DNA from 3 places in the Enterobacter sp. E14S genome. Region 1 is predicted to be linked to each of the others. Evidence: riboswitches for the same ligand, from Rfam matches in the RefSeq annotation. Region 1 holds a riboswitch; each other region holds the start of a gene.
What was found. Region 1 has a riboswitch for thiamine pyrophosphate ahead of thiM (hydroxyethylthiazole kinase). Riboswitches for the same ligand answer to the same signal wherever they lie in the genome.
Positions count from the first base shown of each region.

Region 2: another riboswitch for thiamine pyrophosphate. It lies ahead of thiC (phosphomethylpyrimidine synthase ThiC); the one in region 1 lies ahead of thiM (hydroxyethylthiazole kinase).
Region 3: another riboswitch for thiamine pyrophosphate. It lies ahead of thiB (thiamine ABC transporter substrate binding subunit); the one in region 1 lies ahead of thiM (hydroxyethylthiazole kinase).

Region 1 covers NZ_JBVODQ010000002.1:431,465-433,728, reverse strand. The annotation lists gene thiD (bifunctional hydroxymethylpyrimidine kinase/phosphomethylpyrimidine kinase) at 1-693, opposite strand, end outside; gene thiM (hydroxyethylthiazole kinase) at 690-1,460, opposite strand; TPP riboswitch at 1,496-1,592, opposite strand; gene ACZ6J2_RS07185 (YadA C-terminal domain-containing protein) at 2,226-2,264, shown strand, end outside.
Region 2 covers NZ_JBVODQ010000017.1:7,504-9,767, reverse strand. The annotation lists gene thiC (phosphomethylpyrimidine synthase ThiC) at 1-1,172, opposite strand, end outside; TPP riboswitch at 1,251-1,362, opposite strand; gene ACZ6J2_RS21425 (Rsd/AlgQ family anti-sigma factor) at 1,417-1,914, opposite strand; gene nudC (NAD(+) diphosphatase) at 2,010-2,264, shown strand, end outside.
Region 3 covers NZ_JBVODQ010000010.1:55,039-57,302, reverse strand. The annotation lists gene thiB (thiamine ABC transporter substrate binding subunit) at 1-934, opposite strand, end outside; TPP riboswitch at 966-1,066, opposite strand; gene sgrR (HTH-type transcriptional regulator SgrR) at 1,103-2,264, opposite strand, start outside.

The DNA of each region.
Region 1 (2,264 bases):
ATCGGCCCAGCCGTCATGCCGCGGGCGCAGCGCCGCCAGCGCGGCAGAGAGGGTACAGCCCGTACCGTGGGTGTTTTTGGTCTGCACGCGCGGCGCGGTAAAGCGTACTTCGCCGTCGCGGGTAAAGAGCCAGTCCGGGCTTTCAGCGTCATCCAGATGACCGCCCTTCATCAGAACCGCCCCGCAGCCAATTGCCAGCAGCGCGTTTCCCTGCGCTTTCATCTCGCGTTCAGTTTGCGCATGCGATGTGCCTAACAGCGCGGCGGCTTCTGGCAGATTGGGCGTGATGAGCGCCACCTGCGGCAGTAGTTTTGTACGCAGCGTCTCCACGGCGGAGGCGGAGAGCAGCGGGTCGCCGCTTTTAGCCAGCATGACGGTATCCAGCACCACGTTTTGCACCTGATAGCGTTTAAGCCGCTCGGCCACCGCTTCCACAATATCCGTCTCGGCCAGCATGCCGATCTTGGTGGTATCGATGCGCACATCGCTGAACACAGAATCCAGCTGCGCGGCAACAAAATCCGGCTCGATACGATAGACCGACTGCACGCCGCGCGTATTTTGCGCCACCAGCGCGGTAATGACCGAGCAGCCGTACGCGCCAAGGGCCGAGAAGGTTTTGAGATCGGCCTGGATACCCGCGCCGCCGCTGGGATCGGTGCCGGCAATGGTCAGGGCGTTAATCCGCTTCATGCCTGCTCCTCCAGCGTATAGAGCGCATCCAGAAACGCGCTGGCAAAACTGCCAGGCCCACGTGACTGCGCAACGGCCACCGTTCCGGCTCGCTTCATCCATCCGCAGGCGGCGGCGACGTTATCCATCCGGTCGCCCGGCAGCGAGCAGCTCGCCGCCACAACGGCAGAGAGCGCGCACCCTGTGCCCACCACGCGCGTCATCAGCGGGTCACCGCCCGTGACCGTGCGGGTACGTTGTCCGTCGGTGATGTAATCCACCTCGCCGGTGACGACCACAATTGCATTCGTCTGACGCGCCAAAGCCTGCGCGGCAGGCACCGCGCTGGCGGCGGTATCGGTGGTATCAACGCCGCGCCCGCCCGCGCTCATTCCGGCAAGGGCAAGAATTTCAGAGGCATTGCCGCGAATAGCGGCCGGTTTCAGGGCAAGAATTTGATGGCAAAAGCGGGTGCGGAACGTCAGGGCACCCGCGGCAACCGGGTCCAGCGTCCAGGGCTTGCCTGCCGCCACCGCGCTTTCTATTGCCCGACGCATCGCCTGGGCGCGCGGCGACGTCAGCGTGCCAACGTTAATCAGCAGCGCATCGGCGATGCCGGCAAACTGTTCAGCCTCTTCGGCCTCAATCACCATCGCGGGTGAGGCGCCAAGCGCCAGCAAAACGTTGGCCGTAAAAGTCTGTACGACATCGTTGGTCATACAGTGGGTCAGCGGAGAACGGGTTCGGAAGTGGTGTAAAACGTGTAAATCGAGCAGGTCAGGCTGCATGGTTTCGCTCCTGCCTTGCGTGAAGAAGCGATGACCGGGAAGGCATCTGACTTCCCTACGCTGGCATTATCCAGATCAGGTAATACGGGTATTTCTCAGCCTTCACAAAGAAGGGCACCCCGAGTCAAAATACTTTTAAAACAGTTGGTTATGAAAATCATTAACGTTAGGTAGTGTAACCGCGGCCCCAGGCCAGGCGCAAGAAGTTTCGATTTATCACAACGTTTGTCACAGCGGTAATTTCCAGGCGCTCTTTCCCGTCATTTGCATACATTTATTACGCTTTAGTTAATTCTGGTTTAGTAATTGTTAATACATTATTGAAAAACTATATTACGTACTTTTACTGAGGCTATTATTTTTATTTTTTACTACGTGCTCATTCTGCTTTTATAAGATATGGAAACTTCTTTCGCTTGAAAGAATAAGACAGTATTAATTTATTTAACTCTATTAAACATTGGTATTTTCATCAATAGCTTAACGCATCCCTTGATTTATCGCATAACCCATAAGTTAATGTATACATTAAATAAACCTTCTCGATACCGCACCCTGCCCTTTCATTTATTCATATCATTTATGATTTAGATCAAAATCATCAATTTGGGTTTAATCGATAGTTTATTCACGCCACTAAAAAAGGTCCGGGCATTGAATATCCTGTATTGAAATATGGAAATACAGTTATCTACATACCACTAAAGCCAAAACTGTTCTGCTTAATTTTGTTTTTTTAATACGTTAATGATGTGAGTCCTTCGAATGAAACTTTTCAATAAATCTGTTATTCCTGTTTTTGTA
Region 2 (2,264 bases), on a different contig from region 1:
GACAGAGAGACATCGTACGCGGCGCAGATTTCGCAAATTTCGCGGAAGTGTTCGTAGAGGAAGTTTTCCTGATGATGGGACAGGCACCACTTCGCCATGATGGAACCGCCGCGCGAGACGATGCCGGTCAGGCGCTTCGCCGTCATCGGCACGTAGCGCAGCAGCACGCCCGCGTGAATGGTGAAATAGTCCACGCCCTGTTCGGCCTGCTCCAGCAGCGTGTCGCGGAACGCTTCCCAGGTGAGGTCTTCGGCAATGCCGTTGACCTTTTCCAGCGCCTGATAAATCGGGACGGTGCCAATCGGTACCGGGCTGTTACGCAGGATCCATTCGCGGGTTTCGTGAATATAGCGTCCAGTGGAGAGGTCCATTACCGTGTCCGCGCCCCAGCGCGTGGACCAGACCAGCTTCTCCACCTCTTCTTCGATGGAGGAGGTGACGGCCGAGTTACCGATGTTCGCGTTGACCTTCACCAGGAAGTTGCGGCCGATAATCATCGGCTCGGATTCCGGGTGGTTGATGTTGGCGGGGATAATCGCGCGGCCTGCGGCCACTTCGTCACGCACAAACTCCGGCGTGATGTTCTCCGGCAGGCGAGCGCCAAAGCCTTCACCCGGATGCTGATAGCGCAGCACTTCGCTACGGATGCGCTCGCGACCCATGTTTTCGCGGATGGCGATGAACTCCATCTCCGGCGTGACGATGCCCCGGCGCGCGTAGTGCAGCTGGGTCACGCATTTGCCCGCCTTAGCGCGTTTTGGCGTCAGCAGGCCGGTAAAGCGCAGCTCGTCCAGACCGTCGTCGGCCAGGCGCTCTTTGGTGTAGGCAGAGCTGAGTACGCTCAGCTCTTCACAGTCGTTGCGCGCATCAATCCACGGCTGGCGCAGCTTTGCCAGACCCTGCTGGACGTTGATGGCAACATCAGGATCGCCGTACGGACCGGAGGTGTCATACACCGGCACGGCTTCGTTGTCTTCATACTGGGGGTTATCTTTGCTGCCGCCGATAAGCGTCGGGCTGAGCTGGATTTCGCGCATTGGGACGCGGATATCGGCCTGCGAGCCGGAAATGTAGATGCGTTTCGAGTTCGGGAAGGCGGTCCCTTCCAGGGTATCGATGAAGCGTTGGGCGTGTTCGCGCTGTTCGCGACGGGTCAATTTAGCGATAGACATAGCTCATTCCAAAAGTGAAGGACATGGCTTGTCAGACGACGGATGAAGCAAGAGAGGATCGCCCAGGGGCGATACAACAGCAGTGTGACTCTTGTTCCCTTCGCAGGTATTAGCCTGATCAGGTTCCGCGGATCCCGAATTAACGGTCTCAGCCCGCGCGTTCAGGCGCTGGGCACTCCGACAAGAAAAATCCCCCTCGTGAGAGGGGCGAATGGTTGTAAATTACTCGTTAACGATGAAGAACTCAAGCAGGGCGCGCGACGTTCTCTTCGTTACTGATGTTCAAATCATTGTCCAGCACGAGGGCGATCAGCTTATCTTCCAGCGTGAATCGCTCTTCCAGCGCTTCGCCGAGGTCGGATAGCGCCTGCTGAAACTCAAGATAGTTATCGTGATCGATAGCGTTCTCGAGCGCGGAATCATAGTAATCCATGATCTGCTGGGTGTTGGCTTCCAGAAGGGGATAGAGCTTGCTGGCCGCTAAATAGGGTGTTGTCCCTTCCATTTCGCGGATAATGCGTTCATAAATATTGAAATGGCCGTCGGACAGATAGTCGACCAGGCCCTGACAAAAATCATCCAGCGCTTTTTCATTCAGTCGCATAAACGATTCTTTGCCAGGCTTAATACCGACCAGATTGTAATAAGCCACGAGTAGATGCTTGCGTACATGTAGCCAGCGATCCACCAGTTTGTTATTTCCTCTAACGCGCTCAGTCAGGCTTTCCAGCTGGTTTAACATGGTCGACTCCGCAAAATGTAGGATTGAATCTGCTTATCCAGAATGTAACCACAATGCTAACAACATGTCAGTGAAGCGAAGGTAGTGCAATAGATATGGATCGTATTATTGAAAAATCAGATCTTGGTTGGTGGATCGTCAGTCACGAACAAAAATTATGGCTTCCTGCCGGGGAAATCCCCTATGGCGCAGCTGAGGCGTTCGATCTCGTTGGCCAGCCAGCGCTACAGATCGGCGAGTGGCAGGGTGAGCCCGTGTGGTTGATCCAACAGTCCCGCCGCCAGGATATGGGATCGGTGCGCCAGGTGCTGGATCTGGACGTGGGGCTGTTCCAGCTGGCGGGGCGCGGC
Region 3 (2,264 bases), on a different contig from region 1:
CGGCGACCTGCTGCGGCGTAAACTCCAGCGAGGTGTTTGGTTTAGTCAACTGCTCGAAACCTGCGGGCAGCGCAACGTTAGTGACCGGATACATCCAGTTACCAGCCGGGATGGCATTCTGGAACCCCGGTGAAACCATAAATTTCAGGAACTTCTCGGCCAGCTCCGGCTGTTTGCTGGCGGCGGTACGCGCGGCGACTTCCACCTGCAGATAGTGCCCTTCAGCAAAATTAGCGGCAGCATAGTTATCTTTCTTCTCGGCGATAATGTGATAGGCCGGAGAGGTGGTGTAGCTCAGCACAAGGTCGCTTTCGCCTTTCAGGAACAGGCCATAGGCTTCGCTCCAGCCCTTGGTCACGGTGACGGTTTTGGCGGCCAGTTTCTGCCACGCCTCCGGCGCTTTATCCCCGTAGACCTTTTGCATCCACAGCAGCAGACCCAGGCCTGGCGTACTGGTGCGCGGATCTTCATAAATCACGCGCCATTTCTGGTCACTTTCGACCAGCTCTTTCAGGCTCTTCGGCGGGTTTTTCAGCTTATTTTTGTCGTAAACAAAAGCAAAGTAGCCGTAGTCGAACGGCACAAAGGTGTCGTTTTTCCAGCCGCCCGGCACGTTAACGGCATCTGCCGCTACGCCGCTTTTGGTAAACAGTTTGGTTTGCGAGGCGGCTTCCAGCAGGTTGTTATCCAGCCCGAGCACCACGTCGGCCTTGCTGTTTTTCCCTTCCATGCGCAGACGGTTGAGCAGCGACACGCCATCTTCCAGCGCCACGAACTTCAGCTCGCAGTTACAGTCCGCTTCAAAGGCTTTTTTAACCACCGGGCCAGGGCCCCAGTCGGCAGAAAAGGAGTCATAGGTGTAGACCGTCAGGACGGGCTTCGCAAAAGCAGGCAGCGCAAACAGCGCCAGCAGGGGGAGAACTTTTTTTAACACTTTGCACCTCAAAGTTGAGTGGCAAAGGATTTTGAGAGACAGCCTCAAATCCCTTCGCCGGCGTTATCCGGATCAGGTTCGACGGGTATTATCTCAGCGCACATCTGTGATGCAGCACCCCGTTGAGAACGGCGCTATTGTAATGATTTGGTGAATATTACGAAAGCGTTATGGCTCCGGCGGCGCAAACCAGGCGGATTTAAAATCAAACCAGCCCAGAGTGTTCATCCGCAGGCCGCGCATGCTGCGCTGGCCCTGGATCATCAGCCAGTGGTGGATCAAGGGTACGATCGCCTGCTCGGCCAGAAGTTGCTGGCACCACGCTGCAAGATTCATTTCGCCCGCGCGCCACAGGGCGGCATCCTGCTGCCAGTCACGGTCGATGCAGTGCTGGATCAGCGGGACTTCATACAAATGCGAGAAAAGGGAAAAATCGAGCGGCAGGGTAAAGTTGGCGCTGTTGAGCCAGATATCACTGGCGATCTCCCCCTGATGCCATTCGTCATAGTCCACTTCCCTGACCTCTAACCTGACCCCCTCGGCTGCCAGCAGCCGGGTCATGATTCTGGCGATAAAACGATGCTCCACGTGCTCGCGGTAGTAGGTCAGGGTGATGGACTCCAGCCCTGCGGGTTTGTCGCAGTGCACCGGGCGGGCGTGGTGCCAGCGCGGAAGCAGGCCGTACGCCGGGAACCAGTATGTCTGGTACTGCTCTTCCGCATGGTAAATCAGATTGGAAGGGGACAAAACGTGGCTAACCCACTTGCGGACGGCCTGGTTTGCCCCACGGTGGGTGCGGCGGTCAAACAGGAGATAGTAACACCCTTCCTCGAGGCGACTCTCCACGGCTTTTTCTCCCGTGGTGGGGCCTTCCAGCGTCAGCCCGCAGCTCAGATCTTCATTGAGATCCGGCAATACCCAGACGTTCACTTCGTCGATCAGCGCCCGATAGCCAAAGTAGTCGTCGAACGCGCGGATTTTCAGCTGATTGCTGTTATTGCGGGACACGGAGTAGGGCCCGGTGCCAATCGGCAGGCTGGCAAAATTGTTCATTGATTCCCACTCGCCGGGCAAAATCATCGACGGCACGTAGCCCAGCAGCCAGGGAAGCCACTTATCCTGTTGCGACAGCTCAATATCCAGCGTCCAGGCCGTGGGCGAGTGGACGCGGGAGATATGCGAGTAGAGCGGTAGCCTGCGGGCACGTTCCAGGGAGGCGATGACGTCGTGCATTTCCAGCTCGCGGCCGTGGTGAAAGTGGATGCCGGGGCGTAAAAAGAAGCGCCAGTGGCGCGGGGAAAGCTGCTGCCAGTGGTGCGCGATATCCGCC